Regions from separate parts of the Mesorhizobium sp. GW821-FHT04C10 genome, predicted to be linked through region 2. Evidence: riboswitches for the same ligand, from Rfam matches in the RefSeq annotation. Region 2 holds a riboswitch; each other region holds the start of a gene.

Region 1 (7,771 bases), 6.3 Mb from region 2:
GGGGATCATGAACATGGTTGGTAGTCTTCTGCTGCGCGGCATGCTGGTCGGCATCGTCGCAGGGCTTCTCGCATTTGGTTTTGCCAAGATCTACGGCGAGCCGCAGGTCGACCGGGCCATTGCCTTCGAGGAACAAACCGCCCAGGCCGCTGGCGAAGCGCCCGAGCCTGAACTCGTCAGCCGTCCTACACAGGCCGGGTTCGGCCTCCTGACCGGCGTGCTGGTCTATGCCGCGTCGATCGGCGGGCTGTTTTCGCTGGTCTTCGCCTACACCTATGGCCGCATCAGCAGCCTGGGACCGCGCGCCACCTCCGCAGTACTGGCCCTGGCAGCCTTCGTTTCAATCGTTCTGGTTCCGGACCTGAAATATCCCGCCAATCCACCTTCGGTCGGCAATCCCGACACGATAGGGTCGCGGACAGTGCTGTTCTTCATCATGCTGGTGATCTCCATTGCCGCATTGACGGCGGCGGTCGGGCTGTCACGAAGGCTTTGGGCACAGTATGGCCCTTGGAACGCGACGATCATTGCGGGCGCGGCATTCATCGCGGTCATAACGGTCGCCATGTACGTGCTGCCAACCATCAACGAAGTGCCGGAGAAATTCTCGGCCGATCTCTTGTGGCGCTTCCGTGTTGCCTCGCTTGGCATCCATGTGGTGCTGTGGACCACCATCGGTCTTGTCTTCGGCGCCATCGCCGAGCGCAGCTTCGCCGATCAGGGCTCGCGTTCGGCGTCCTCTCGTCCTGCCTTGCGTTAAATACGTTCCGAAGGTTGAGGAGGCTGTATAGTGCGGCGCCCTTCATGGCCGCCGTTCTATCGTTCGCGAATAGCTGCGTGCTGTTAGTCCCAGGCCAGCGCACCGCCATTCTGGTATTCGATGACGCGGGTCTCGAAGAAGTTCTTTTCCTTCTTCAAGTCCATGGCCTCGGACATCCACGGGAACGGATTCTCGACCTCGGCGAAGACCAGTTGCAGGCCAAGCTGGGCGCAGCGGCGGTTGGCGATAAAGTGCATGTAGGTTTCGCAGAGGGCCGCATTGAGGCCAAGGAAACCGCGCGGCATCGTGTCCCGTCCGTAGGCGGCCTCGAGTTCGGCCGCCGTGCGGATCATGCCGCGCACCTCCTCCTGGAACGCCTTCGTCCACAGATGCGGATTCTCGATCTTGATCTGGTTGATGACGTCGATGCCGAAATTCAGATGGATGGATTCGTCGCGCAATATGTACTGGTACTGCTCGGCGATACCCACCATCTTGTTGCGGCGGCCAAGCGACAGGATCTGCGCGAAGCCGGTATAGAACCACATGCCCTCGAAGATGACGTAGAAGGCGACGAGGTCGCGCAGGAACGCCTGGTCCGCCTGCGGCGTGCCGGTGCGGAAATCCGGATCGTCGAGATGCTGTGTGTGCTTGAGCGCCCAGGCCGCCTTGTCGGTGATCGACGGCACCTCACGGTACATGTTGAACAGCTCGCCTTCGTCCAGGCCGAGGCTTTCGACGATGTACTGGAAGGTGTGCGTGTGCACCGCCTCCTCGAAGGCTTGCCGCAGCAGATACTGCCGGCATTCCGGGTTGGTCAGATGCCGGTAGATCGCCAGCACGATGTTGTTGGCGACCAGCGATTCCGATGCCGCGAAGAAGCCGAGATTGCGCTTCAGCATGCGCCGTTCATCGTCCGTCAATCCGTCCTTCGACTTCCACAGCGCGATGTCGGCCTGCATCGACACTTCGGTCGGCATCCAGTGGTTGTTGCAGCCGTTGAGGTATTTTTCCCAGGCCCAGCGATACTTCAGGGGCAGCAGCTGGTTGACGTCGGCACGCGCGTTGATCATGCGCTTGTCGTCGACACGAACGCGACCGCCGCCGCGTTCGATGAGACCAAGGCCGGTGGCATCGGCGAGCGGAGGCTCCGTCGGCGCGGGATGGCGGGCGGCGGCGGTTGGTTCTGACCAATCGAGCATTTTTTCTTCCTGTTCTCTTGCTGCTTACTGGCAGGCTTCGCATTCGGGATCGTCGACGGCGCAGGCCTTGCCCCAGGCGGCATCCTCACTGATGACGATTGGAGCGGCGGCAACGGCGGCAACCGACGACACCGCATTGAGCTTTCCGTCGGTGCCCTTGAGCGTCGATTTCTCGACATGCGAGGCCGAGCGCGAGCGCAGATAGTAGGTGGTCTTCAGGCCCATGCGCCACGCCAGCCGGTAGAGTTCATCGAGCTTCCTGCCGGAGGGATTGGCGATGTAGAGGTTGAGCGACTGCGACTGGTCGATCCATTTCTGGCGCCGCGACGCCGCCTCGATCAGCCAGGCGGAGTCGATCTCGAAGGCGGTGGCGTAGAGCGCCTTGAGGTCGTCGGGCACGCGGTCGATCTGGCCGACCGAGCCATCGAAATATTTGAGGTCGGAGACCATCACCTCGTCCCACAGGCCGCGGGCCTTGAGGTCATGCACCAGCGCGGCATTCACCACGGTGAAGTCGCCAGACATGTTCGATTTGACGAACAGGTTCTGGTAGGCGGGCTCGATCGACTGCGCGACGCCGCAGATGTTGGAAATCGTCGCCGTCGGTGCGATCGCCATGGTGTTGGAGTTGCGCATGCCGGTCTTCCTTACCCGCTTGCGCAAGCTCTCCCAGTCGAGCGTCGATGAGCAATCCATGTCGACCTTCGCGCCGCGCGCGTCCGACACCAGCCCGATCGAGTCGATCGGCAGCACGCCTTTCGACCAGAGCGAACCTTCGAAGCTGGGATAGCGGCCGCGCTCGGCGGCGAGATCGCAGGAAGCGGAAATCGCGTTGTAGGCGATCGCCTCCATGCTGGTGTCGGCGAAGGCGATCGCCTCGGGCGATGCATAGGCAATGCGCAGCGCCTGCAGCGCATCCTGGAAACCCATCAGGCCGAGACCGACCGGACGGTGGCGCAGATTGGACTGCCGTGCCTCGGGGATGGTGTAGAAATTGATGTCGATGACATTGTCGAGCATACGCATCGCCGTACCGGTCGTCCGCGCCAAGTGATCGAGGTCGAGGCCTTTCAGGGTGACGTGGTTGGCGAGATTGACGGAACCCAGATTGCAGACGGCGACCTCGTCCTTCGAGGTGTTGAGCGTGATCTCGGTGCACAGGTTCGAGGAATGCACGACGCCGACATGGCCTTGCGGCGAGCGGATGTTGCAGGGGTCCTTGAAGGTGATCCAGGGGTGCCCGGTCTCGAACAGCATGGTCAGCATCTTGCGCCACAGGTCGAGCGCGCGAACCTTCTTGAACACCTTGACACCGCCGGCGGCGGCCTTCGCCTCAAAGGCTTCGTAGGCCACCTTGAAGGCCGTGCCGTAGAGGTCGTGCAGGTCGGGCGTTTCATCAGGCGAGAACAGCGTCCACTCGGCATCGGCTTCGACGCGGCTCATGAACAGGTCCGGCACCCAGTTGGCGGTGTTCATGTCATGCGTGCGGCGGCGGTCGTCGCCGGTATTTTTCCTCAGGTCGAGGAACTCCTCGATGTCGACATGCCAGGTCTCGAGATAGGCGCAGACCGCGCCCTTGCGTTTTCCGCCCTGGTTGACGGCGATCGCCGTGTCGTTGGCAACCTTCAGGAACGGCACGATGCCCTGGCTCTCGCCATTGGTGCCCTTGATGTGAGCGCCGAGGCCACGCACCGGCGTCCAGTCATTGCCGAGCCCGCCCGAATATTTGGCGAGCAGCGCATTGTCCTTCACGGCCTTGAAGATGCCGTCGAGATCGTCGGCGACCGTGGTCAGGAAGCATGACGACAGCTGCGGCCTGAGCGTACCCGAATTGAACAGCGTCGGGGTCGAGGCCATGAAGTCGAAAGACGACAGCAGGTCATAGAATTCGATGGCGCGCGCCTCGCGGTCGATCTCCCTAATCGCAAGCCCCATGGCGACGCGCATGAAGAATGCCTGGGGCAGTTCGAAGCGCTTGCCGCTGGTGTGCAGGAAATAGCGGTCGTAGAGCGTCTGCAGGCCGAGGAACTGGAACTGCAGGTCGCGCTCCGGCTTCAGCGCAGCGCCGAGGCGGGCGAGATCATAGCGGCCAAGTTCGGGATCGATCAGTTCGGCCTTGATGCCGGTGGACATACATTGCGGGAAATAGGAGGCGTAGCGGCTCGCCATCTCGGCATGCGTCGCCTGTTCCGCCCTGCCGGCGACAAAACTCAGCGCCTCGCGCCGCAGCCGGTCGAGCAGCAGGCGGGCGCTGACGAAGGCATAGTTCGGTTCGGTCTCGACCAGCGTGCGCGCCGCCAGGATCGGCGCCAGCGACAATTCATCCAGCGTGATGCCGTCATAGAGGTTGCGCCTGGTCTCGGTGAGGATGGTTTCAGCTGAAACCGCTTCCAGGCCGGCGCAGGCCTCGTCGATGACCCGACGCAGCCGCGCCTCGTCGAGCGGCGCCAGGCTGCCGTCGTCCGCCTTGACCTTGAGCACCGACGACGACGCGTCCGCCACGCTCGCGCTGTGGGCCTGGCGGTCGCGACTGCGCTCCTCGCGGTAGAGCACGTAGGCGCGTGCCACCTTGTGGTGTTCGCTGCGCATCAGCGCCAGTTCGACCTGGTCCTGGATCTCCTCGATGTGGAAGGTGCGGCCAGCGTCCGCACGGCGGGTGAGCGCTGCCATAACCTGCGCGGTCAGTTCCTCCACGACGTCATGGACACGCCGCGAACCGGCGGCCACCGAACCCTCGACCGCCAGAAAAGCCTTGGTCAGCGCAACCGCGATCTTGGTGGCGTCGAACGGCGTCACCGAGCCGTTGCGGCGGATGACCTGATAGGCCGGCCGCGCAGGCTGGGCCGATGTATCGATGCGAGAGAAAGGAACCCGATCGGTCCCGTTGGTGTGGATGGTGGAAGTCGCCGGCATCATGATCCCCGATTGGTTGGAGACGGAGGCCTTGGCGCACGCATGCCTGAGTGACGGCCGGAGATTCGGCCGCAGCAAGCGCACCACCGGGACACCCCGCCCGTGGACGTTCAAATTCATCGCGGCAGGTCTCCTGGCTCGCAGGTCGTCGCTTCCGTCGGCCTTCCCAGCGCGTCCACGCCAGTGGCATTACTCGACTTAAGCTCGCTGCTTACAGTTGCGGGGGCAGCGCCGGCATTGCGAAGAATCGCTCACCGGCTTCCCTCTTAGCTCCCGAATCCAAACAGATTCGAAAGAACCACGATGGCTATATGTAGCGTCTCCGGACCCCAACCTGTCAATGGCTTGACGATTCGAATTTTGGATCGTCAACAGGGCGTCGACCCTAAGCCTTGTCGACGCTCGCCAGGAAGCGGGCGAAGATTGGATCGAAGCGGCCGGGCGAATCCCAGAACGGCGCATGGCCTGAATCGTCGAGCAGATGCGCCTTGCCTTCCCACAGGTTGGAAATTTTCACGGCCGCGACGAAATCGGTGTTGACGAACGGTTCGTCGATGCCGTTCAGAACGGCGATGGGCGGCGTCTTGCCGGCGACGATCTCGCGCTGGTTGCGGCCGGTGCCGGCCGCGAATTTCTCGAACATCAGGCGCCGTGCGCGACCGTCAGTGCGTGCGACAGTGTCGAGGAGAAACGGCTCGAACGGCTCACCGCAGGTGCTGCGCGCATAGGCCTCGACATCGGCGGCAGTGAAACTTTCCTGTCCGGCAAGGTGCATGTGCGGGCTCGGTTTGAAGCCGTTGCCGACCTCCGAGGGCGCCACTGGCGGGGTGCCTGTGATCATCAGGCCGAGCAGGCCGGGAAAGCGGTCGATCATCTCCAATCCGATATGGCCGCCAAGCGACCAGCCGAAGACGATGGCCTTGTCGATGCCGAGCAGCCCGAGCACTTCGGTCATCGCATCGGCATAGCCCTCCATGCTGTAGGAGCGGTCCGGATCGATCGCATCACCTGATGCCCCGTGGCCCGGCAGATCGGGAGCGATGATACGGTAGCGCTCGCCCAGCTGGCTCTCGAGCTGGTTGCGGAAAACAGCTCCGGAAGAGGAATTGCCGTGGATCAGCAACACGGCGGTGCCTTTGCCACCGGTCTCGCGAACGGCGATCTTGCCGTGGCTGGTTTCAAGGGTCTTCTGCGAGATCGTCATGGTCCGCTCCGTCTGGAATTGCCTTGTTTTAGTGCAGATGCGCAGCAAAGCGCCACGGCTTCCATACCTTTTGCGGGAACCGTCTTCCCGGTCAGGCTGCGTTGAAAAATCCTTTTCAAATAAGAACAATTATGCGTAGATTGTCAATTATCCAACTCCCGATGAACGGGAGGAAAACAGGGAACCGCACGATGAAATTCAAATCCGCAGGCAACAGAATCCGCCATATGCTGATGAGCAGCGCGCTGATCGGCGTGTTTGCCACGGCGAGCGCGCCCGCTTTCGCCGACGTCGTCAAGATCGGCCTGCTCGCGCCTATCACCGGGCCCGCCGCGGCGGACGGGCAGGAATTCCAGCGCGGCGTACAGATGGCGATCGACGAGGCAAACGCGGCCGGCGGCGTTGCCGGCAACACGTTCGAACTGGTGGTCGGCGACGTCAAGGATCAGTCCGCTGGCAATGTCACCAGCGCGGTCGAGCGCCTGCTTGGCGATCCCGGCGTGCAGTTCATGCTCACCGGTTACGCCAGCTTGACGAATTTCGAGATCGACAACATGGCCGAGGCCGAGATGCCCTACATGCTCGCGGCCACCTCGCAGCAGACCAAGGATATCATCGCGCCGAACCCTGACAAATACATGTGCTGCTGGTCGCTGACGCCGTCCTTCGACGCCTATAACACCGACGTCACCCTGTTCGTAGAGAAGCTCGCGGCCGACGGCAAGATCACCTTGCCGACCAAGAAGGTCGCCATCATCTCCTCGGACAACGCCTATTCCAAGACCATCTCCGAAGGCATGAAGAAGACCTTCAAGGAAAAGGGCTGGACCATCACGGTCGACGAGATCGTTCCGTTCGGCGAAGTGACCGACTGGCGCTCGATCCTCGCCAAGGTGCGCGAGAATGTCCCGGACGTCGTCATCAATACCGACTATCTGCCGGGCAATTCGGCATCCTTCCTGAACCAGTTCCTCGAGCAGCCGACCAAGAGCCTGGTCTTCCTGCAATATGCGCCGAGCGTTCCGGAATTCGTCGAACTGACCGGCAAGAAGTCGAACGGTGTGATCTACAATCTCCTGGGCGGGGCGCTGACGACGCCGAAGAACCCGCGCGCCGACGAGGTGGCGGCCAAGTTCAAGGCGAAATACGGTGTCGAGAGCGGGACCTACGGCGTCGGCCTCTACGAAATGACCAATGTCTATTTCGACGCGGTCAAGAAGGTCGGCGGCGCATCGGACCATGCCGCGATCATGAAAGCGCTGTCGGAGACCGACAAGCAGGTCGCCGAGGGGCGGCTGAAGTTCGATCCCGCAACCCACCTTGCCACGCAGGGCGACGACTATATCCCAATCACCTTCTTCCAGATCTGGGACGGCCAGCGCACGCTGATCTCGCCGGAGAAATACGCAACAGGCGCCTTCAAGCCACAGCCCTGGATGCAGTGACGGATGGCCCTGCTTGAACTGGACGACGTGTCGAAGGCCTTCGGTTCGCTGAAGGCCGTCGATGGCGTGTCGTTCAAGGTCGAGGCCGGCGAGATTTTCGGCATCGCCGGCCCGAACGGCAGCGGCAAGAGCACGCTGTTCAACATCATCACCGGCATCCCGTTCGGACCCGACCGGGGCCGCATCCGCTTCGACGGGACCGCCATCAACGGCAGACCAGGGCACGCCATCGCGCGCCTCGGCCTTG
Region 2 (7,771 bases):
CAGCATCGACATCATCGGCGTCACGCCGGAACCGGCCGAGATGAACAGGTATTTGGCCGCCGGATGGCTGTGCAGCGAAAAGTCGCCGCTCGGCCCATAGGCCTTGACGTGCGAACCGGGCACGAGGTGATCGAACATCCAGCGCGTGCCGATGCTGCCGGCCTGCGCCTTCACCGTGACCGCGATCGAGAAGGGCCGCGACGGCGAGGAGGACAGCGTATAGGTGCGCATCAGCGGCCCGTCCGGCGCAGGCAGTTCCAGCGTCACGAACTGGCCCGGCTTGTAGCGGAACCAGGTCTGGTTGTCGGATCGGAAAGTAAAGGTCTTGACGTCAGGCGCCTCGTCGCTGACGCCGATCACTTCCAGCACCTGCAGCCTGTCGTTCCAGGGGGCCATCTGATCGAGATGGCGATAGAGGCCAAGGTCGGTCATCGCATTCATCCCTCAACCTCTCAGGCGACGCTGCGCAACGCCGGCCGGCCGCCTTCGGCGAGGCGCGGACCGATGAAGCGGGCGTACCAGTCGACGAACTGGATCACGCCGCCCTCGTGAAGCTCCGAATAGGGGCCGGGCTCATAGGCCGGCGACAGGATGCCGAGGGCATTTTCCTCGACGATGCGGCGGTCCTGATCGTTGGTCTCGGTCCACACATGGGTGAGCTCGGCAAGATCGTAATCGACGCCCTCGACCGCATCCTTATGCACCAGCCATTTGGTCGTCACGGCGGTTTCGGTGGCGCTGATCGGTAGCACGCGGAAGGTGACGGCATGGTCGATGAGGATATGATTCCAGGTCGTCGGGTAGTGATAGTGCATCAATGTGCCGATACGGTCGGCCGAGACGCTGTCGGAAAGGTTCTTCTTCACCGCCCGCTTGCCGTTCATCGTGTAGCTGACCGCATCGCGCAGCAGCGGCGCCCGGGTGGCGCGGTATTGCCCCGCCGGGTCGATGCGGAACTTGCTCGGCAGGCCGGCCGCTTCGCATTTGGCCCAGTGCGCCAGCATCTCCGGATCGCTGTCGGCGCCTTGCACGCCGGTCACGGTCGGTGCTTCCGGGAAGGTTTTGCACAGCTCCGGGTGATTGCCCGCGCAGTGATAGCACTCGCGGTTGTTTTCCCAGACGAGCTTCCAATTGCCCTTTTCGACGATGGTGCTCTCGAAGGCGATCTTTGCCTCGCTGAGTCGGTGCGGCTTGAGATAGGGTTCGATCATCGCCCGCATCGGGGCGAAGTCGGCTGGATCCTTCGCCAGGCAGATGAAGATGTAGCCGGCGACGCTCTCGCAGGCGACCGGCTTCAGCCCGAACTGGCTCTTGTCGAAGCCGTCGGCCATCTGGCGGGCAAACAGGAGGCGACCGTCGAGCTCATAGGTCCACTGGTGATAGGGACAGACCAGTTTGGCGGCCGTGCCCTTGTCCGTGTTGCAGACCCTGCTGCCGCGATGGCGGCAGGAATTGTGGAAGGCGTTGATCTTGCCCTGCTGATCGCGCACCAGCACGACCGGGTAGTCGCCGATCTGTACGGTGATGAAGCTGCCGGGCTTGGGCAATTCGCAATCATGGCCGATGAAAAGCCAGTCGCGGTACCAGATCAGCTCCATGTCGAGCTTGAAATAGTCCGGGTCGGTGTAGAAAGGCTGCTCGAGCGAGAAACCCTCTCTGCGGCTGCTCAAGAGCCTCAGCATATCGTTGCGCACATCCATGTCCTGTCCTCGTGTTTAAGGACTGACTATGGTGGTGATGGAGGAAGGATCGGATGCAGTCCCCGGCGAAGCGCCTGTCATGCACTATCCACCTCTTGACCGCCCACCGCGATCAGTCGAGTTCAAAAATCTCGGGCTGGTTTCCGGGCTCTGGAGTGTCCTTTCGGACGGTCGCGACACCTTCCCAGGCTTTCGCCCAGTGGTCTCCCGTTGCGACTTGAACTCCACCACCGTTGCGGGGGCAGCGCCGGACTTTGACCGGCTTCCCAATTCTCCGCCCCGTCGTCACGAAGCGGCACCTGAGATGGCCATGATCTAATCACGACAGCGCATGCGACATCGGCATGAAAGCGACATCGCATCCATGTGGCGCGACACGCTTCAGCAACGATCGAGTCAGGAAGAACGGCCACGAAACGCGTCTCGGTGACGACGATGCCGGCTATCGAAATCGCCCCGGAACCGAAGCAAAAAGGGTTAACGGTTTCGAAAAGTGACTATTAGCAGATTCTAAAATCGAACCGAACGGTTCGTTTCTGTTGACGGTGCGTACAGCACGCTGTGAACGCTGAGCCGTCGATACACCAGGTGATCGTATTGCTGGTTTTATCTAATCGATTGATATCAAAAAGAAAAATGTTTGCAGTGGAATGCCTTGGTACAATTTCAAGTGGTGGATTCTTGGTCCACACGGAACAACTTCGTGATTGGAAACGGCCACATGGCTTTCCCACATCGGGGCTGTCCGAACGACGCGATTTTAATCCCAAGACACGCCGCTAGACGGACGGGAAAATACTGGAGTACCAAAAATGAAAAAGATTGTTCTCACTGCCGCCGCCCTTCTGGCCATTTCCGGCAGCGCCTTCGCTGGTAGCGATCACTATGGTTCGAATGCCGCTGCAGCCACTGCTGCCGTCGACAATTCGTACACCGCTTCGACCAAGAAGTCGGAACCGGCTGCTCAGGCGCCTGTCACGGGTGCCGATCGCAACCTCTTCGGCAACAACTAACAGTCGATTTCCAGCAGGCGGTGGCCCTGGCTCGCCGCCTTGGCGGAACTCGAAGAATTCAGGAGACTTGAAATGAAGAAGATCATCCTTGCTGCCGCCGCCGTTCTGGCTATCTCCGGCAGCGCCTTCGCCGGCAGCGACAACTACGGCTCCAATGGCGCCAACCAGCCCGCTGTCACTTCGACCGACAGCTCGTACACCGCTTCGATCAAGAAGTCGGAACCGGCTGCCCAGACACCTGTCCAGGGTGCCGACCGCAACCTCTTCGGCCACTAACGGCCGATTCTCCGGGGTGGCGGGCATGCCTGCCGTCCCGTTGAAACTTGAAATTCAGGAGACTTGAAATGAACAAGATCATCATCGCCGCCGCCGCCGTTCTGGCTCTCTCGGGCAGCGCTTTCGCCGGAAGTGACAACTTCAACTCCAATGGCGCCAACCAGCCTGCCGCGACTTCTGTCGACAACTCGCGCACGGCTTCGATCCGCAACGGCGATTCGCCCGTCTACAAGCTGCTCAATTCGTCGGGCGATGTGCAGAAGTCCGCGCCCCAGGGCGCCGACCGGAACCTCTTCGGCCACTAACAGCCAAAGTCGATCGTAAAAGAGAGCGGCGGGCCTTGCCCGCCGCTATTTTTGTTTCTGCCGTCGAGACGGGCTTCTTAAGCGGCCTTTGCTTCCGCTTCATGCAGCGCGAAGGACCGCCCGTCCGTGTCGAAGATATGCAAGTCCTCGGCATTGGCGGTCAGCCGCAGCGTCGAGCCGCGCTTGACCTCGACATTGCCCGGCAGCTTGGTCACCAGTGGCAGGTCGGCGCGGCCGATGTCGACATAGACCAGTTGAACCTCGCCGAGCTGCTCGACGTAATCGACCGTTCCCTCGAACAGATAGTCCGCGCCGGTGGCGATGATCAGGTCCTCCGGCCGCACGCCGAAGCTTACAGCCGCACCCTTCGCCGAGGCCGGCGTCGTGATCGGCACCGTAGCCTTGCGCCCGCCGACATGGCTGACGACGGTAGGGCTGCCTGATTTGTCGATCGTCGCCGGCAGGATGTTCATGGCCGGCGAGCCGATGAACTGGGCGACGAACAGATTGCCGGGCTTCTTGTAGAGATCCATCGGCGTGCCGACCTGCTCGATGTGGCCATCCTTGAGCACGACGATGCGATCGGCCAGCGTCATCGCCTCGACCTGGTCGTGGGTGACGTAGATCATGGTCGTGTTGGGCATCGATTCCTTGAGCTTGGCGATCTCGATGCGCGTGGCGACGCGCAGTGCGGCGTCAAGGTTCGACAGCGGCTCGTCGAACAGGAACACTTTCGGATTGCGCACGATGGCGCGGCCGATGGCGACGCGCTGGCGCTGGCCACCCGACATCGCCTTGGGCAGCCGGTCGAGATATTTGGTCAGCTGCAGGATTTCCGCCGCCTGGCGCACGCGGCGGTCGATCTCGGCCTTGTTCTCCTTGCCGATCTTCATCGAGAACGCCATGTTGTCGTAGACGGTCATGTGCGGATAGAGCGCATAGGACTGGAACACCATGGCGATGCCGCGCTTCGACGGCGGCACGTCGTTGACGACCTCGCCGTCGATCTTGAGCTCACCCGAGGTGATTTCCTCGAGCCCGGCGATCGAGCGCAGCAAGGTCGACTTGCCGCAGCCCGACGGACCGACGAAGACGATGAATTCGCCCGATTTGATATCGAGGTCGATGCCGTGGAGAATATTGAGATTGCCGTAGGACTTCTTCACTTGTCTCAGATTGACATCGGCCATTGGTTTCCTCCCAGTGATCTCTCAAAAAGATTCAGTCGATGCGCCCGAACCAGGCGCCGTAACCACCAAGTTCGATCGAACCGGTGCTCGCCTGCCCGGAAAACCCGTGTCCCGGCAAGGGTTGCAGTGATGGTCCGCCTAGGTCGACCTTGGCCGGCTTGGCGCCGAGGTTGAAGACGCAGACGACTTGCTCATTGCCCGCCCGGCGCGTGAACGTGACAGTGTCGCCCTCGCTTTCGATGAAAGTGATATCGCCCTTGGCCAGCGCCGGATGGGCACGGCGGAAGGTGAGGAAGCGCCGGTAGTGTTCGAGCAGCGAAGCCTGGTCGCCCTGCTGGACATTGACCGCTTGCGCCAGATGTTTTGCCGGCACCGGCAGCCACGGCTTTGCCTGGGAGAAGCCGCCATTCGTGGCGTTGCCATCCCACACCATGGGCGTGCGGCAGCCGTCGCGGCCCTTGAATTCCGGCCAGAAACGGATGCCATAGGGATCTTGAAGATCCTCGAAGCGCAATTCGGCTTCGCCGAGCCCGAGCTCCTCGCCCTGATAGATGCAGACCGAGCCGCGCAGCGACATCAGCAATGCCGAGATGACCTTGAGATAGGCGGTCGGGTCGGCCTCGTCGGCAGCCCAGCGCGAGGCCGGGCGCATCACGTCATGGTTGGAAAACGCCCAGCACGACCAGCCGTCGCTGGCGACCTTGCCGAAGGCTTCCAGCACCGAGCGGACCTTGGCCGCGCTGATCTTTTCCGGCGCCAGGAAGTCGAAGGAATAGCACATGTGCACGCGCTTGCCGCCGGCGGTATAGGCGGCCACGACTTCCAGCCCGCGCTGCGAATCGCCGACTTCACCGACCGCGGCGGTCGCCGGATATTCATCGAGCAGGGCGCGGAAGCGTTCGAGGAAGCCGAGGTTTTCCGGGCGGCTCTTGTCGTAAAGATGGTCCTGGTAGTTGTAGGGATTGACCGCCGGCGCTGTCTGGTCGTTGCGCTGTTCAGGCGGCAGCGGCGGATTGTTTTCCAGGCCCTGGCTGTGGAAGTAGAAATTGATCGTGTCGAGGCGGAAGCCGTCGACGCCGCGTTCCAGCCAGAAGCGGGTGACGTCGAGCAGGGCGTCCTGGACTTCGCGGTTGTGGAAGTTGAGGTCGGGCTGTTCGGCCAGGAAATTGTGCATGTAGTATTGCTGGCGGCTGGTGTCCCACTGCCACGCCGATCCGCCGAAGATCGACAGCCAGTTGTTGGGTGGCGTGCCGTCCGGCCTGGCGTCCGCCCAGACATACCAGTCCGCCTTCGGATTGGCGCGGCTCGACCGGCTTTCCTTGAACCAGGGATGGTTGTCGGCGGTGTGCGACAGCACTTCGTCGATCATCACCTTGAGGCCCAGCCGATGCGCCTCCGCCGTCAGCGCATCGAAATCGGCCAGCGTGCCGAACATCGGGTCTACGTCGCAATAGTCCGAGACGTCGTAGCCGAAATCCTTCATCGGCGATTTGAAGAAGGGTGAGATCCAGATGGCGTCCGCGCCGAGCGCGGCGATATAGGGCAGCCGCCCGATAATGCCCTTGAGGTCGCCGATCCCGTCGCCGTTCGAATCCTGGTAGCTGCGCGGATAGATCTGGTAGATCACGGCCCCTCGCCACCAGTCGCGATCGACGGCAAGGTCAGGCTTCGAGCTGGCCTTCAAAGCGGATTGCATGGTTTCAGCCTCCTTTCACCGAGCCGGCAAGCAGCCCGCGGACGAAATAGCGCTGCAGTGAGAAGAAGACGATCAGCGGCACGATGATGGTGATGAAGGCCGATGTCGTCAGGATCTCCCAGTTGCCGCCGCGAGAGCCGAGCAGCGCATTGAGCTTGGCTGTCAACACGATCTGGTCGGGTGCCGTACCGAGGAAAACCATCGCCACCAGCAGATCGTTCCATACCCACAGGAATTGGAAGATGGCGAAGGAGGCCAGCACCGGGAAGGACAGCGGCAGCACGATCTTGACGAAGATCTCGAAATCGCTGGCACCGTCGATGCGGGCCGATTCCATGATCTCGCGCGGCAGGCCGGCAATATAGCTGCGCAGCAGATAGATGGCGAAGGGCAGGCCGAAGCCGGTATGCGCCAGCCAGATGCCGAGGTAGGTCTTCGACGGCACCCCGAAGAAAGTGCCGACGCCGTTGTAGAGTTTCAACAGCGGGATCAGGGACATCTGCAGCGGCACCACCAGGAGGCCGATGATGACCGCGATCAGCAGCGCACGGCCAGGAAAACGCATCCAGGCCAGTGCGTAGGCGGCAAACGCGGCGATCAGGATCGGAATGACGGTCGCCGGGATGGTGACGGTCAGCGAATTCATGAACGAGCGGCCGATGCCTTCCGAAAACAGCACGGTCTGGTAGTTGTCGGTGGTGAATTTCGGCGGCGCCGACGAGGCATAGTAGACGCGCTGGCCGCGATCGCCTTCGAACGCCTTGGGCGAGGCCATGACGAAGCTGCCGTCGGCATTGACCTGCAAGGTCACGCCGTCACCGAGGTCTGCCGATGTGCCGGCCGGATACTGTGTCGGTGACGCCGCCTTGACGCCGAACGCACTGATGCTGCGCCTGGCGCCGTCGCCGAAAATGTTGCCCTCGAGGACGAACTTGCCGTCCTTCTGGGTCTGCGCCGAGGCGGGGGGCAGGCGCCCGGCCTCGGTCTGGCTGGAACTGGCGAACGAATTCCACCAGCCCGAGGCAACGATCTGATCCTTGTCGCGCAGCGACGAGACCAGGATGCCGAGTGTCGGAATGGTCCAGATGGTCACGAAGACCAGCACCGCTATATGGACGCCGAAACGGCTGGCGAAGGAATTTCCGGTCGCGACGGCCATTTCAATGCCCTCCCGTCTCTTTGTTCGCCTGGCGGATGTTCCAGACCATGATCGGGATGACCGCGATCATGATGATGATGGCGATTGTCGCGCCACGGCCGAAATCGCCACCGCCGCGGAACATCCAGTCGAACATCAGATTGGCCAGGACCTGGCTGTTCCATTGGCCGTTGGTCATGGTCAGCACGATGTCGAACACCTTGAGCACCAGGATGGTGATGGTGGTCCAGACAACCGCGATCGTGCCCCAGATCTGCGGCACCATGATCTTCCAGAAGATCTGGAACGGGTTGGCGCCGTCGATGACGGCGGCTTCCAGCGTCTCCTCCGGGATGCCGCGCAGCGCCGAGGACAGGATGACCATGGCAAAACCGGTCTGGATCCAGATCAGGATGATCATCAGGAAGAAATTGTTCCAGAACGGCAGCGATA
Region 3 (7,771 bases), 3.4 Mb from region 2:
GACGGCACATCGAGGCCGACGGCATAGCCGGTTCGGCCCGGTGCGCTTGGATAGTCCGGAATCAGGATGACAAGTTTGCGCTCGGCGCGTGGTGCCCCCTGCAGCTTGATGAAGGCCACCACGCGGTCCGCCACCTGAACTACGCGATCCGGCTCCGGTCGGTTGGCGAAGGCGCGATGGCCAAGTGCCGGATCGACATCGCTTTCGCCCTTGAAGGAAATGGCGCCGGCGAGGATGCGGCCGTCCAGCTCCGGCAGCACGACATGCATGGCAAGGTCGGCGGGTGCCAGGCCGCGCTGGTTGTTTTCCCAGACGTCGCGGCGGGTGGTGGCGACGATGACCTGGAAGACGGGCACGCCGGCACGGTCGAACAGGGTTTCGACGCCGGGTTCGGCACCGGAGGCGAAGGCGGTCGCGGTGATGATGGCGGCGGGTTTCAGCGCGGCGAACGCGGTTTCCACAAAGGCGAGTGACGCCGGCTCTTTCAGGCTGGAGACGAAGATGGGGACCGGAAGCATGCCGCGTTGGCGCAGTGCTTCAAAAAGGGCATCAATCGGCGCGACATCGGCGGCGAGCAGCATCGAGCGATAGAAGAGGATCGGCACCACCTTTCCTTCCCCCTCGAGGGGAGGGTGGCCCGCAGGGCCGGCTGGGGTCGGGACCACCAGATGTGGCGTTTCTTTGAGTCGGCGCGTTTCAGAGAGGACCCCACCCCCGGCCTGCGGCCGGACCCACCCCTCGAGGGGGAGGGGGACGACGCCGCGGTTCGGCTCGTAGTAGCCAGCCTTCGGGACCGCGACTGGCTCAACAATGTCTGCCTGCGACCCCGCCAGCCGCGCCAGCCTCTGCACCAGCGCGCTCATATTGGCCGGGCCGCCTTCGCGGAAATAGCTGAGCAGCGCGTCCAATTCCTGGCGCGGCAGCGTCGAGGCTTCGATCAGCCTGAGGTCCTCGTCATGGCTTTCGCCGGGGAGCAGCGCGAGTTTAATGCCGCGTTCGCGGGCAATCGAGGCAAGCTGGTCGCAGCCATAGCGCCACCAGTCATAGCCGCCGAGGATGCGCACCAGGATGATCTTGGCGTGGCGGGCGACGCTGTCGACCCAGAGGTCGACGGACATGGGGTGCCGTAGGTCGCGCAGGGCTGCCAGCCGCATCGAGGGCAGGCGGCCGGCATCCGCCTTCCACGCCGCCGCAAGTCCGGCGAGATCGCTGTCGGTGAAGGACAAGGCCACGATATCCGCCGGCGTCTGCCGCAGATCGACCGGCTCGGCGAGATCGTCGAGCGAGGCGGAGGTCGTGGTGAGGATATGCATCGCGGTCTAGCGCGGGTCACCGCTTCACGGAAACGGCGAACCGCTCTATCTCCTTGTTTTTACGCAATTCCGGATGGAAAAACCGTGAAACACTTTTCCTGGAATTGCTAGTTTGCATCAGCCGGCGAGTATACGCTCGATTGCCGGGCGGTTCAGCCCCTTGAGGCCGATGACGACGAGGCGCGAGCGGCGGTCGTCCTCGACCGTCCAGGCGCGGTCATAGTAGTGATTGACGCGCGGGCCGACGGCCTGCAGCAGGAGCCGCATCGGCTTGCCGCCGACCTCGACGAAGCCTTTCACGCGCAGCACGTTCTCCTGTTCGGCAGCGGTGGCGACGCGCTTTGCCAACTCGTCCGGATTGGCGATCGAGGGGATGTCGACGATGAAGGTGTCGAAGTCGTCATGCTCATGGTCGAACGCGCCGTCATGATGGGATTTGCGGTTCTCGATATCGTCCTCGACGGCGAGACCGAGGCCGAGCAGCACCGAGGGATCGACCTTGCCATGCGAGGTCGGCACGATCTTCACGGCGCGGGCGGAATGTTCGTTGACGATGGCATTGGCGCGGGCCGAGCCGGCGGCGTCCATCAGGTCGCTCTTCGACAGGATGATCAGGTCCGCGCAGGCGATCTGGTCCTCGAACACTTCCTCGACCGGGTCGTCATGGTCGAGGCTCTCATCCCCGGCGCGCTGCGCCTGCAGGGCGTCCATGTCGTTGGCGACGCGGCCTTCGGCTAATGCGGGGCCGTCGACCACGGCGATGACGCCATCGACGGTGACACGGCTCTTTACCGTCGGCCACTGAAAAGCCTGGACCAGCGGCTTGGGCAGGGCCAGGCCCGAGGTTTCGATCAGGATGTGGTCGACCTTCGGCGTCAACGACAGGATCTGGTCGAGCGCCGGCACGAAATCGTCGGCCACGGTGCAGCAGATGCAGCCATTGGCCAGTTCGACGATATTTTCCTCCGGGCAGGTGTCGATGCCGCAGCCCTTCAAAATCTCGCCGTCAATGCCGATGTCGCCGAACTCGTTGACGATGATGGCGATACGCTTGCCGCCGGCGTTTTCCAGGAGATGGCGGACCAGCGTCGTCTTGCCGGCGCCGAGGAAGCCGGTGACGACGGTGCAGGGGACGCGGGATACGGAAGCGCTCATGATCAGTCCTTCAGCATGTCGAGGGGAGGGATGCGGGCAACAAGGCCGCGCTTGAGGGAATCGGGGCGGCCGCGCCACGGGATGAGGCCGTCGGTCGAGGTGGCGAAGAGTTTGGCGCCGGTGACGAGGTCGGCGCCGCTGGCCACGGTCAGGTCGCCGAAGACATAACTCCAGCAGCCATCGCGCAGGATCGCGGCGCTCAGCCGGCGCTTGCAGTTGCCGAGACATTCCACCGTGCGGACGCGGATGTTGTCATCGGCTGCGGCGCGGCGCGTGTCCTCAGCCAACAGTTCGCCGGCGCGGGGATGGGCGTCGGAACCGGTCTCGTCGCGACAGGAGGCGCAGACGATGACCGTGACGTCGGCCAAGGCTTCGCTGTCGGCGGACGAATTGTCCGCTGTGCCAGCCGAAAAACTGCCGTTCTGGTCCAAAAAGCCGGGCTCCTTGCCCGGAAACCCGCCGGGCGATCGGATTCTCTTGTCGCAGACGGCAGGTCTCCTGGCTCGCGGGTCATCGCCTTGGGTGCCGCCTTCCCGGGAAACTCCCAGTGGCTTTCGGCCTTGGCTCTTCGCTTACAGTTGCGGGGACAGCCGCGGATTTGAGATCGAAATCCCGCACCGCATTCCCTCTTAGCCCCTGCCGTTGCGGGCAGGGGACCGTCTGGACCGGATTTAGGCTTTTGCAGGCAGCGGTGTCAACGCACGGCTACGACACGGCGATGTCGGCCAGCGCCGGACCCAGATCGCCTGCCGGAGTCACGTCCATGCGTTCAAGGCCAAGCCAGCCCTGCATCTGCTTCAATTCCTCGAAGAGCTGAGCGGCGGTTTCAGGCGGCGCGCCGGGCTCGGGGTAGGCGGCATGGACGCGCAGGACGCTCGCCGGCCGGTCCGCCTTGAGGTCGACGCGCGCGACGATCCTGTCGCCAAGCAGGAAGGGGAGGACGTAATAGCCGTATTGGCGCTTTTCAGCCGGCGTGTAGATTTCGATGCGGTAGTGGAAATCGAACAGCCGCTCCGAGCGCGAGCGCTCGAAGACGACCGGATCGAAGGGCGCCAGCAAAGCACGCGCCTCGATTTTCCGGGGCAGGCGCGCGTCCTTGTGAAGGTAGGCCGGCTTGTCCCAGCCTTCGACGCGTACCGGCAGCAATTCGCCCGACTCGACCAGTTCCTCCAACCGACCCTTCATGTCGGCCGGCGACAGCCGGAAATAGTCGCGCAGGTCGCCCGATGTCGCCACGCCATGGGCGCGGGCCGAGATGCGCAGCAATTCGAGGTGCGCGTCCCGGGCCGGGGGCACCGGCAGGTCGAGGATCGCCTGCGGCAACACGCGCTCCGGCAAATCATAGAAGCGCTCGAAGCCGCGGCGGTGCGCCGTGGTGATGCGCCCGGCCCAGAACAGCCATTCGAAGGCATGCTTGGCATGGCTCCAGCCCCACCAGCCGCCCGAACCTTTCTGGCCTTCGAGCGCCGAAGCGGCGATCGGGCCGCGCTCGACGACCGCGCGGTAGATGTCTTCTATATAGGCGGCGTGTTCGCGGCCCCATTTGGCCAGTCCCAGATACATTTCATCGCCTTGCTCGGCTCGCTGCATGCGCCAGCGCATCAGCGGGTAGGTCTCGACCGGCAGGAACGAGGCCTCGTGCGCCCAGTATTCGAAGACTGTGCGTTTGCGCGTCAAGGCGGCATTGTCGAGCAGCGTGAGCGGGTAGGGGCCCAGGCGCGAATAGAGCGGCATATAATGAGCACGCACCACCGCACTGACGGAATCGATCTGCAGCAGGCCGGTGCGGGAGAGCACACGGGCGAAATGGCGGCGGTCAGGTGTGCCATTCGGGCGCGGATCGAGAAACCCTTGAGCGGCGAGTGCAATGCGGCGGGCGGCGGCAAGCGAGATTTTTTCCTTCATGCAGGCATCACTCTGAGGGGCTTCGGCTGTGGGTCGAGTCTTTGTCTGGGCAGGTTCTTGTCTTAAAACCGGGGTCCACTTTTGCGGAACCTGCGTGGTGATTCCAACCCATGCTAGCAGGGTTTTGGCGGCAACCATGTCAGGAGAGAAAAGTGGAGTAAAAAGCGAAGGAAATCAAACAGGAGCGGATCGGACCAGTTTCTCCGGATATGCCGTCCAGGTCGGCGTTTTGAACAAGGTTTGACTTGCTTCGCTGGAAGTGCTGCGCTAACCCTCGCCGCGTTGCAGCATAGGCCCCTTAAAACGGTTCAGCGGTTAAACTGTCACGCTTCCGCATTAAGGTCCGGTGCTGTAATCAAAGTGGATTGGCGCCAACGGAAAGCCGCTGCATGAACGCACTTCTCAGTTCGTACCTGCCTATCGTCCTGTTCATAGGCGTGGCACTGGTCGTCGGCCTGGCGCTGCTGGCCGCCCCGTTCCTGGTGGCCTACCGCAATCCCGATCCCGAAAAGCTTTCCGCCTACGAGTGCGGTTTCAACTCGTTCGACGATGCCCGCATGAAATTCGACATCCGTTTCTACCTGGTGTCGATCCTGTTCATCATCTTCGACCTGGAAGTGGCCTTCCTGTTCCCCTGGGCCGTGTCCTTCTCGAAGATCGGCATGCTCGGCTTCTGGTCGATGATGGTGTTTTTGGCAGTGCTGACCATCGGCTTTGCCTATGAATGGAAAAAAGGAGCGCTGGAATGGGATTGAACGACAGTTCAGGCACCCTCGTCGCGCCGAAGCCGAAGGGCATTATCGATCCCAATACCGGCAGGCCGGTGGGGGAGGACGATCCCTTCTTCCTCGAAATCAACAATGAGCTTGCCGACAAGGGCTTTCTGGTCACCTCGACCGAGGCGCTGATCACCTGGGCGCGCTCGGGCTCGCTGATGTTCATGACCTTTGGTCTGGCGTGCTGCGCGGTCGAGATGATCCACACCTCGATGCCGCGCTACGACTCGGAACGGTTCGGCGTCGCGCCGCGCGCGTCTCCGCGCCAGTCCGACATCATGATCGTCGCCGGCACGCTGACCAACAAGATGGCGCCGGCGCTGCGCAAGGTCTACGACCAGATGCCGGAGCCTCGCTACGTCATCTCGATGGGCTCCTGCGCCAATGGCGGCGGCTACTACCACTATTCCTATTCGGTGGTGCGCGGCTGCGACCGCGTCGTGCCTGTCGACATCTATGTGCCCGGCTGCCCGCCGAGCGCCGAAGCTTTGCTCTACGGCATTCTTCTCCTGCAGAAGAAAATCCGCCGCACCGGCACGATCGAACGGTAAATCCATGGCCGCATCCCTGAGCGAACTGTCGACCTATCTCGGCGAAAAGCTGATCGGTCGCGTCAACGACGCGGTGCTCGCCTATGGCGAGCTCACCATCCATGTCGAGCCGCGCGACCTCATCGAAGTGGTGACCTTCCTGCGCGACGATGCGCGCTGCCAGTTCATCTCGATCATCGATGTCTGTGGGGCCGATTATCCGTCGCGGGCCAAGCGCTTCGACGTCGTCTACCACCTGTTGTCGCCGAAGCAGAATGTGCGCATCCGCGTCAAGGTGCAGGCCGACGAGGAGACGATGGTGCCATCGATCACCGGCGTCTATCCGGGCGCCGACTGGTTCGAACGGGAGACCTACGATCTCTATGGCGTGCTGTTCTCGGGCCATCCCGACCTGCGCCGCCTGTTGACCGATTACGGTTTCGAAGGCCATCCGCTGCGCAAGGATTTCCCGCTGACCGGCTTTGTCGAGGTGCGTTACGACGACGAAGCCAAGCGGGTCATCTACGAGCCTGTGGAATTGAAGCAGGAATTCCGCAATTTCGATTTTCTTTCCCCTTGGGAAGGCACGGATTACGTGCTGCCCGGGGACGAAAAAGCGAAACAGTGAGTAGGGAAGTAGTGAGTAGTCAGTAGGGAAAGAATTGGAGCAACGGATCGAATCTTATCGCGACTTGAAGGTGTGGCAATCGGCGATGACGCTCGCCGAAGATTGTTACCGCTTCACCAAAGAGTTTCCGAGGGATGAGATTTACGGCATGACCTCTCAGATGCGCCGATCAGCAGTTTCGATCGCGGCGAACATCGCAGAGGGATACGGTCGGGAAAACAGAGGGTCGTTCATTCAATTTTTGCGCGTGGCGCAAGGCTCGTTGAAGGAACTGGAAACGCACACACTGCTGGCATGCCGGGTTGGCTTGCTGCGAAAAGACAATGAGACTGAGCTGCTGCTGCGATGCGAAGAGATTGGAAAAATGATGAGATCTCTTATCCGAACGGTGCAGGCCAAGCAGGCGGAATGAAGCAGGCATTGAGATTGATGATCACTACTCACTACTCACTACTGACTCTTCGCCAGAGGCGCCACAATGGCTGAGACCTCCGTCCGCAATTTCAACATCAATTTTGGACCTCAACACCCTGCGGCGCATGGTGTTTTGAGGTTGGTTCTCGAGCTGGACGGCGAAGTCGTCGATCGCGTCGATCCGCATATCGGGCTCTTGCATCGCGGCACGGAGAAGCTGATCGAGGCCAAGACCTATCTGCAGGCTGTGCCCTATCTCGACCGGCTCGATTATTGCGCGCCGATGAACCAGGAACATGCATTCGCTCTTGCCGCCGAGCGCCTGCTCGGCATCGAGGTGCCGAAGCGCGGCCAGCTGATCCGCGTGCTCTATTGCGAAATCGGCCGCATCATGTCGCACATCCTCAATGTGACGACGCAGGCCATGGACGTCGGCGCGCTGACGCCGCCGCTGTGGGGTTTCGTCGAGCGCGAAAAGCTGATGGTGTTCTATGAGCGCGCCTCCGGCTCGCGCATGCATGCCGCCTATTTCCGCCCCGGCGGCGTCCATCAGGACCTGCCGCGTCAGCTGGTCGAGGACATCGGCAAGTGGATCGACCCGTTCCTGAAGTCGATCGATGATCTCGACAAGTTGCTGACCGGCAACCGCATCTTCAAGCAGCGCAATGTCGATATCGGCATTGTTTCGCTGGCCGATGCCTGGGCCTGGGGCTTTTCGGGCGTCATGGTGCGTGGTTCGGGCGCGGCATGGGACCTGCGCAAGTCGCAGCCCTACGAATGCTATTCGGAAATGGACTTCGACATTCCGATCGGCAAGAACGGCGACTGCTACGACCGTTATCTCGTGCGCATGGAAGAAATGCGCCAGTCGGCCCGTATCATGCGCCAGTGCGTCGATCTCTTGCTCGGCAAGGAAAGCACCGGACCGGTGTCGAATCTCGACGGCAAGGTCGTGCCGCCCAAGCGCGCGGCAATGAAGCGCTCGATGGAAGCGCTGATCCACCACTTCAAGCTCTACACCGAGGGCTATCGCGTTCCGGCCGGCGAGGT
Region 4 (7,771 bases), 6.3 Mb from region 2:
GAGTTGCTCGTCGGCCTCGACTCGGCGATCCTGATCGGACATCCGGCCGCGATCTCGTCGTCGCTGATCCTGGTGCCCATCGCGATCATCCTGTCGGTGATCCTGCCGGGCAACCGCGTCATCCTGTTCGCCGACCTCGCGGTCATCCCGTTCATCGTCGCCATGACCGCGCCTCTGGTCAAAGGCAATGTGTTCCGCATGGTGGTGATCGGCACGGTGACGCTGGCCATCGGCTTCTACGTCGCCAACGCGCTGGCGCCGCTGTTCACCAGCGCGGCCGTCGCATCGGGCTTCAAACTGCCGGCGGATGCGCTGCAGATCACCTCGGTGGTCGACGGCTTCCTCTGGGTTCCCTATGTGATCATCGAAGCGATCCAGGGACTTGGGCTGCTCGGCATCATCCTGATCGCAGTCGTCATCGCCGCGCTGTTCATCCTCTACCGCCGCAACCCGCTCGGCTGGGAACGAGCAGCGGGCGCCGAGGACGAGCCGGCCGAAGGCACCGCCTAAGCGCCATCGCGCCTTGAATTTGAAACGGTCGTGCGCCCTCCTCGGGCGCACGACTTTTATAGACGGAGCAGAACATGTCCGACAGCCTCATGCAGCTTCTGGATCCCGAAGCGGTCGTGCTCGGATCGGATGCCTCGACCAACGAGGAGATCATCCGCGTCCTGGCCGGCCGGCTCGAGAGCCTTGGCTATGTCAAAAGCTCCTATGCCGACGCGGTCGTGCGCCGCGAAATGACCATTCCGACGGGACTGCCGCTGGAGCGCGCCGACAATGTCGCGGTGCCGCATACCGATCCCGAGCATGTGCTAAAGCCCGGCATCGCGATGGGCACGCTGAGAAAGCCGGTAACGTTCGCCAACATGGAAGATCCCGACGAGAAGCTGCCGGTCGGCTTCGTCTTCCTGCTTGCCATCAATGACAAGGACAAGCAGATTGAAGCGCTGCAGTCCGTCATGGCCACCATCCAGAATCCAGAGGCATTGGACGGCTTGAGGTCCGCCAGGACGCTTGACGACGTACGTGCCGTGCTCGGCTGATAACCCAAGGAGAAGCAAGAGATGTCCAGACAGAAAACTATTCTCTTTGCCTGCGGCACGGGCATCGCAACATCGACGGCGGTCAATGTCGCCGTCACCGAGGCCATGAAGCAGCGCGGCCTGACCTTCAACGCGCAACAGGCAAAAGCCACCGAAGTGCCGGGGCTGGCCGACAGCGTCGACTTCATTGTCGCCACCACCCCTATCTCGGCTTCGGTGACCAAGCCGGTCATCAAGGGCCTCGCCTTCCTCACCGGCATCGGCAAGGACAAGGTGCTCGACGAGATCGAGGCGCAACTGCGCAAGTAGATCACCGACGACGCGGCTCCGGCGACGGTGCTCGGCTTCAGGCCACCCTGACGTAGCTCGTCATGCCCGATTTCTGGTGCTCGATGATGTGGCAGTGCAGCAGCCAGTCGCCCGGATTGTCGGCGACAAAGCCGAGTTGAACCTTCTCGTTGGGCTGGATGAGATAGGTGTCGGAAATCAGCGGCTGCACTTGGCGTGTCGAGGACGACAGCACCTTGAAGCTCATGCCATGCAGGTGCATCGGATGCGACTGCGGCGTCAGGTTCTCCATGTCGATGACATAGCTCTTGCCGAGCTTCAGCTCGGCCAGCGGCGCGGTCGGATCGGATGTATCGCCTGGCCACGGCACCTTGTTGATGGCCCAGAAACTGTAGCCGAGCGAACCGCAGATGCCGTCGCTCGGGACGTTTTCCGCCGTGGCGCTCAGCGCCAGCGAAACATGCTGGGCGGCGGTGAGATCCACTTCCGCCACCGGATTGACCTCCAGCGGCGCAACATCACCAATGGCGCGCTTCAGCGAACGGCCGACCGCACGCAAGGTCGTGAGCACCTTGGGCTTGGTGCCCCTGACGTCTCGCAGGCTGACGACCGCGCCCTCCTCGTCCGGCATGCGGATGGCGAGTTCCATGCGCTGGCCCGGCCCCAGCAGCAAGGCATCGGGCGAAAAACGCTGCGGCACCGGATTGCCGTCCAGCGCCATCACGATCGCCTCGGCGCCGTCGACCCGAAAGGCGTAGATGCGGGTAACGTCTGATATCGCAACCCGCAGGCGCACCAGCCCGCCGGCCGGCGCGTCATATTGCGGCTGGTCGAGCCAGTTGGCGGTGCGCACCGTGCCGTAGGTGCCGGTCCTGGCGGCATCGCGCGGCCGGAACTGATCGATGAACTGGCCGTCGTCGCCAAGACGCCAGTCGCGCAGATTGAGGACGAACTCGGCGTCGAATTTCGGATCATTCGGATTCTCGACCACGATCACGCCGGTCAGGCCGTGGCCCATCTGCTCCAGCGTGTTGCAATGCGGGTGATACCAGAATGTGCCGGCGTCGGGCGGGGCGAAGGCGTAGTCGAAATGATCGCCGGTGTAGACATAGGGCTGCACCAGGAAAGGCACGCCATCCATCTTGTTGGGCAGACGAATGCCATGCCAATGGATGGTCGTCGGATCGTCGATGGCGTTGACCAGGCGCGCGGCGAACGGTTCGCCTTTCTTCATCCTCAGCACCGGCGGCATTCCGGCGCTGCCATAGGTCAGCACATTGTTGGTCGGGCCGACGTCCATCAGGCTGGCCTGGATTTTCGCCGTCTGCAGCACCACCGGTTCAGGACTGGCGGCGGCCCAGCTGCCGAGCCTGCCAATGGCCGAGAGCCCGACCCCGCCGGCGCCAGCAACGGCTGCCATTTTCAAGAGCCCGCGGCGTGTCAATCCGGTCATTCAGCGCTCCAACTGCAAAGCGTGGGATTTATCGTCGCCTTGGATCACAGGCCAGCCACCAGTGCAAATGCCGATATTGGCACACCGCATCTCGCCATTACCATGGCGATGTTGGTGGCATTCGCCAGCGATCATAGCGTCACAAACACGTAAAGATATAAACATCTCTTTATATCTTTCTTGACATGAAGCCTGTGTTGGTGGAACATGGTGGCGTCGTGGTTCTCCGGTCCTGATCGAGGTCGGAGCTAAGAGGGAATCCGGTGAGCATGGCCCGTGCCATGGCGATGCCGGAGCTGCCCCCGCAACTGTGAGCGGCGAGCCGCTGTCCAGGATGTCACTAGGCAAATGCCTGGGAAGACGGACAGAAGCGACGACCCGTGAGCCAGGAGACCTGCCCCGACGAACTGAAACGTCCACGGGCGGGGTGTCCCGGTGGTAGCCTGCAGGCCGCGGCCTTCGCTGCTGGTTCTGCATGCATCCGCTTGACCCATGCCCCCAACCTTATGGGGTATGCAATGTCTACTTTCTCAGTCCCGACCGCCACGCTCGGTGTTCCGCGCATCGGCCGGCATCGCGAGCTCAAGGCCGCGTTGGAAAGCTACTGGTCGGGCAAGAGCTCGGCCGAAGACCTGCTCCAAACCGCCAAGCGCTTGCGCGAGGCCAACTGGATCGAACAGCGCGATCGTGGCATCACGAAAATCCCCTCGAACGATTTCTCGCTCTACGATCATGTGCTCGACACGGCCATCATGGTCGGCGCGATTCCGAAAGCCTATGGCTGGAACGGAGGCGAGGTTCCGCTCGACGTCTATTTCGCAATGGCGCGCGGCGATCAGGGCAACGACCATGAAGCTTGCGCCCATGGCGGTCACGCCCACGGCGTTGCCGCGCTTGAGATGACGAAGTGGTTCGACACGAACTACCACTACATGGTTCCCGAACTGTCCGCCGACCAGACGTTCGAACTCCGTTCGACCAAGCCGCTCAGCGAGTTTCGCGAGGCCGCAGCCCTCGGCATCCGTACGCGCCCGGTGATCCTCGGCCCGGTCACCTTTCTCAAGCTGGCCAAAGCGCGCGGCAGCACTTTCGACCCGATAGCGTTGCTGCCAAGGCTGCTCCCGGTTTACGCCGAGCTTCTCAAGCAATTGTCGCAGGCCGGTGCCCGCTGGGTGCAGATCGACGAGCCCTGCCTCGTGCTCGACCTCGATGCTGCCGAACGCATCGGTCTCGAACTGGCATATCAGACGTTCGCGGCGGCGGCTCCCGATCTCGACATCATGCTGGCAACCTATTTCGGCGCGTTGGGCGACAATCAGGAAACGGCGCTGGCCTTGCCTGTCGCCGGCCTGCACATCGACCTTGTGCGGGCGCCGGAGCAGTTGGAACCCGTTGCCCGCCTGTCGCGAAAGGACCAGGTCCTTTCGCTCGGATTGATCGACGGCCGCAACGTCTGGCGGGCCGACCTGCCCGCCATTCTCGACCGCATCCGCCCGGTCGTTGCCGGCTGGCCGCTCGACCGCATCGAGATCGCGCCCTCCTGTTCGCTTCTGCATGTCCCGATCGATCTGGAGCTGGAGACCACGCTCGATGCGGACCTCAAATCCTGGCTGTCTTTCTCGGTCCAGAAGATGGACGAACTGACGCTGCTCGCGGAGGCGCTTGTCGAAGGCAAGAGCGCGGTTGCGAAGGAGTTGCAGGCATCGGCCGAGGCCGTCCAGTCCCGCGCCACATCGCTCAAGGTGCATGATCCGCTGGTGGAAGGCCGGCTGCTGGCTGTCACGGAGCCGATGCGGCGCCGGCAGGGCGCGTTCGCCGAGCGGCGCGAGTTGCAGGCACGAAAACTTGGCCTGCCGAACTTTCCGACGACCACGATCGGCTCGTTTCCGCAGACCCCGCAAGTGCGCAAGGCGCGCTCCGCTCATGCCAAGGGCGAGTTGAGCTATATCGATTACGAGGCCTTCCTGAAGAAGGAAACCGAGACGGCGATCCGCTGGCAGGAAGAGATCGGCCTCGACGTGCTGGTTCACGGCGAGTTCGAGCGCAACGACATGGTGCAGTATTTCGGCGAACAACTCGCCGGCTTTGCCTTCACCAAACATGCCTGGGTGCAGAGCTATGGCTCGCGCTATGTCCGGCCGCCGATCATCTTCGGCGACGTGTCGCGGCCACGTCCGATGACGGTCTCGTGGTGGCACTATGCGCAGTCGCTTACGGACAGGCCGGTCAAGGGCATGCTCACCGGGCCGGTGACGATCCTCAACTGGTCCTTCGTGCGCGACGACATCCCACGCAGCGTGGCCTGCCGCCAGATCGCGCTCGCCATCCGCGACGAAGTGGTGGACCTGGAAGCGGCGGGCGCGGCAATGATCCAGATCGACGAAGCCGCCCTGCGCGAAGGGCTGCCGCTGCGCAAGTCCGACTGGCAGACCTATCTCGACTGGGCGGTCGAGTGCTTCCGCCTGGCATCGTCAGGCGTTGGAGACGGCACGCAGATCCACACTCATATGTGCTATTCCGAGTTCAACGACATCCTCGATGCGATCAGCGCGATGGACGCCGACGTCATCTCGATCGAGACGTCGCGGTCGAAAATGGAGCTTCTCGACGCGTTCCGGACCCACAAATATCCGAATGAGATCGGCCCGGGCGTCTACGACATCCACTCACCTCGGGTTCCGGCGGTCGGCGAAATGATCGATCTGATGACGCTGGCCCGGCAACGCCTTGCCGACGGGCAGCTCTGGATCAATCCGGATTGCGGCCTGAAGACCCGCGGATGGGACGAGGTCCGTCCGGCACTGGTCAACATGGTGGAGGCGGCAAGACAGCTCAGGGCCGCGGCCTGATCCCGGCGGAGCCGCCAGCGCATCCGATGGCGGCTCCGCTATCTCATTGTCTTGACGCAATTCCCAAGGGAAAGCCTCACACTTTTCCTGGAAATTGCCCTGGCTCAGGGTCGGCTGATCTCCTCGAGATACCAGCCGATATAGCGCAGCTCGTTGTACTCCATCGGCGCGATCGGTCCGGGTACGAAATAGTGCGATCGCACGCCGCGCGCGGTGTGCTCGATGATTTTCTTGTCCTCGTCGGTGGTGACCTTCCACAGCCAGGTCAGCTTCTCCAGATCGTAATCCTGGCCCTCGACCGCGTCACCGCGCACCAGCCAGATGAGTTCCATCTCGCAGGTATCAGCCGTCTTCGGAATGAAGCGGTAGATCATGCCGTGGTCGGGGTAGCAGACGAGGAAGCTCGTGCCGCCGAGATGGATGGAGGTGACGCCACCATCGTAGTCGGTGAAGCGGCCCATCAGCGGTGCCACCGGCGAGCCGTCCTGGCTGCCGCTCGAAACACCATCGTAGAGCGCATAGCGGAAAGTGTGGATGGCTTCCTGTCCGGCGGCCGAGTTCCGCCAGTGGTCGCCGCTGCCGATCTCGACGCCGAGCGCGCCGGTTCGTTGCTCCATTGCGGCGTTGAGCTGCTCGATCATTTCTGCCGGCTTTTCCAGCGCATGCGTCTGCGAATATTCCGGATGCGCCGGACCGCAATGATAGCACTCGACATAGTTCTCGACGGCGAGCTTCCAGTTGGCGTCAACCTGATAGGTCTCGCGATGCGCCACCCTGGCATCAGCCCAACCATACTGGCCGCAGCTGGTTCGCAGCGACTGTTCGACCGGATCGAAATCCAGTGGCATCTCGGCGAAGGAAATGAACACCAGACCTTCGGCGAGGCGGACATGCAGCTTCTTCAATCCATGCGCGGCGCGGTCGAAATCCTTCGGCATCAGGCGGGCGGCGCGCAGCGAACCGTCACTGGAATAGGTCCAGGCATGATAGGGGCAGACGAAGGCTTTCGCATTGCCCTTCTGCCTGGTGCAGACCTCGGCGCCGCGATGACGGCAGACGTTGAGCATGGCATGGATGGCGCCATCCATGCCACGGGTCAGGATGATTGCTTCATCGCCGAGTTTGAACAGCTCGAAATCGCCGGGGTTTGGAATGACGCTGGAATGCGCGAGGCAATGCCAGTGGCGGCGAAAGACGCGTTCCATGTCGCGCTCGAAGATCGCCCGATCATGGTAGAACGCACGCATCAGGCCGTGGCCTGGCCGGTGCGCGGCCACCAGCCGGTCGATCGTATCGCCGTCGGCATGGGTTTGCTGGAGAGGATGCACGTTCATAACCCATTCCTGTCTGGCGATTTGGATGTCTATGGTGGCCCGGTCCGTGTCAGATCTCGAGGCGCCGCCCCTTGTAGGCGTCTGGGATCGCCGCATCGCTGCCGAAGAAGGCGTGCCTGGACATGTCGGGCGAATAGCGACTGCCGGGTACGGTGCGGCCAAGCGCTTCGGCCACGGCGCGGATGTGATGCGGGGCCGCGCCGCAGCAAAGCCCGATATAACGGACCCCGAGATCAAAGGCTTCCCGTGCGAATTCGGCGCATTCGTAGCGATTGCAGGTGAACAGATCGAGCGCGGTCGGGAACGGCCGGTTGCCGGGAATGCAGGAACAGGCGCGGTCGGTCAGCGACTGGAAGGTCGGTTCCGCGTCAGTCGTGCGGTAGGGCACCGGCAATGCGGCGACATGGCATGAGATGGCGTCACGCACTTTGCGCACCACCGGCATCAGCGTCTTCGGCCCGCGCTGGCAGTTCAGTCCAACGACGTCGGCGCCCGCCGCCTCCAGCCGCTTGCAGGCATCGACGACCGAGACGCCGTCGAACATCTTTTCCTCACGGTGGACGGAGAGCGTGACCACGGTCGGCAGGCCGGTTTTCTTCATCACGTCGAGCGCGATCTCGGCCTCGCCGCACCAGTCGATGGTCTCGGCGATGAGGAAGTCGGCCCCCTCCTCCACCGCCCAGCCGATCTGCTCCTCGAACATGGCGCGCACGGCATCGTGGGTCTTCCTGTCGTCGGCTTCATAGGCATTGGTGTTGCAGATGTTGCCAGCCATAAGGCAATCATTGCGGTCGGCGACAT

Evidence for each region. A riboswitch is a leader RNA that binds a small molecule or an ion and turns the genes downstream of it on or off. The one in region 2 is predicted to bind cobalamin.
Region 1: linked by a shared signal. The riboswitch ahead of AC07UC_RS32260 (ribonucleoside-diphosphate reductase subunit alpha) and the one ahead of AC07UC_RS01985 (aromatic ring-hydroxylating oxygenase subunit alpha) in region 2 are both predicted to bind cobalamin.
Region 3: linked by a shared signal. The riboswitch ahead of AC07UC_RS18485 (DUF1636 family protein) and the one ahead of AC07UC_RS01985 (aromatic ring-hydroxylating oxygenase subunit alpha) in region 2 are both predicted to bind cobalamin.
Region 4: linked by a shared signal. The riboswitch ahead of metE (5-methyltetrahydropteroyltriglutamate--homocysteine S-methyltransferase) and the one ahead of AC07UC_RS01985 (aromatic ring-hydroxylating oxygenase subunit alpha) in region 2 are both predicted to bind cobalamin.

The regions. Positions count from the first base shown of each region.
Region 1 is NZ_JBWKTL010000001.1:6,746,204-6,753,974, forward strand. It holds gene AC07UC_RS32250 (CbtA family protein) at 14-760, shown strand; gene AC07UC_RS32255 (ribonucleotide-diphosphate reductase subunit beta) at 844-1,962, opposite strand; gene AC07UC_RS32260 (ribonucleoside-diphosphate reductase subunit alpha) at 1,987-4,875, opposite strand; cobalamin riboswitch at 4,982-5,193, opposite strand; gene AC07UC_RS32265 (alpha/beta fold hydrolase) at 5,261-6,079, opposite strand; gene AC07UC_RS32270 (ABC transporter substrate-binding protein) at 6,271-7,524, shown strand; gene AC07UC_RS32275 (ABC transporter ATP-binding protein) at 7,528-7,771, shown strand, end outside.
Region 2 is NZ_JBWKTL010000001.1:436,105-443,875, reverse strand. It holds gene AC07UC_RS01990 (FAD-binding oxidoreductase) at 1-432, opposite strand, end outside; gene AC07UC_RS01985 (aromatic ring-hydroxylating oxygenase subunit alpha) at 453-1,700, opposite strand; cobalamin riboswitch at 1,818-2,018, opposite strand; gene AC07UC_RS01980 (DUF680 domain-containing protein) at 2,513-2,713, shown strand; gene AC07UC_RS01975 (DUF680 domain-containing protein) at 2,786-2,989, shown strand; gene AC07UC_RS01970 (DUF680 domain-containing protein) at 3,058-3,294, shown strand; gene AC07UC_RS01965 (ABC transporter ATP-binding protein) at 3,372-4,484, opposite strand; gene bglA (beta-galactosidase BglA) at 4,516-6,180, opposite strand; gene AC07UC_RS01955 (carbohydrate ABC transporter permease) at 6,185-7,339, opposite strand; gene AC07UC_RS01950 (carbohydrate ABC transporter permease) at 7,341-7,771, opposite strand, start outside.
Region 3 is NZ_JBWKTL010000001.1:3,821,535-3,829,305, forward strand. It holds gene cobN (cobaltochelatase subunit CobN) at 1-1,313, opposite strand, end outside; gene cobW (cobalamin biosynthesis protein CobW) at 1,431-2,468, opposite strand; gene AC07UC_RS18485 (DUF1636 family protein) at 2,471-2,899, opposite strand; cobalamin riboswitch at 2,940-3,144, opposite strand; gene AC07UC_RS18490 (winged helix-turn-helix domain-containing protein) at 3,174-4,373, opposite strand; gene AC07UC_RS18495 (NADH-quinone oxidoreductase subunit A) at 4,763-5,128, shown strand; gene AC07UC_RS18500 (NuoB/complex I 20 kDa subunit family protein) at 5,119-5,700, shown strand; gene AC07UC_RS18505 (NADH-quinone oxidoreductase subunit C) at 5,705-6,307, shown strand; gene AC07UC_RS18510 (four helix bundle protein) at 6,342-6,719, shown strand; gene AC07UC_RS18515 (NADH-quinone oxidoreductase subunit D) at 6,786-7,771, shown strand, end outside.
Region 4 is NZ_JBWKTL010000001.1:6,736,891-6,744,661, forward strand. It holds gene AC07UC_RS32200 (PTS galactitol transporter subunit IIC) at 1-510, shown strand, start outside; gene AC07UC_RS32205 (PTS sugar transporter subunit IIA) at 585-1,046, shown strand; gene AC07UC_RS32210 (PTS sugar transporter subunit IIB) at 1,068-1,355, shown strand; gene AC07UC_RS32215 (multicopper oxidase family protein) at 1,393-2,787, opposite strand; cobalamin riboswitch at 2,990-3,203, shown strand; gene metE (5-methyltetrahydropteroyltriglutamate--homocysteine S-methyltransferase) at 3,306-5,636, shown strand; gene AC07UC_RS32225 (aromatic ring-hydroxylating oxygenase subunit alpha) at 5,741-6,970, opposite strand; gene AC07UC_RS32230 (homocysteine S-methyltransferase family protein) at 7,020-7,771, opposite strand, start outside.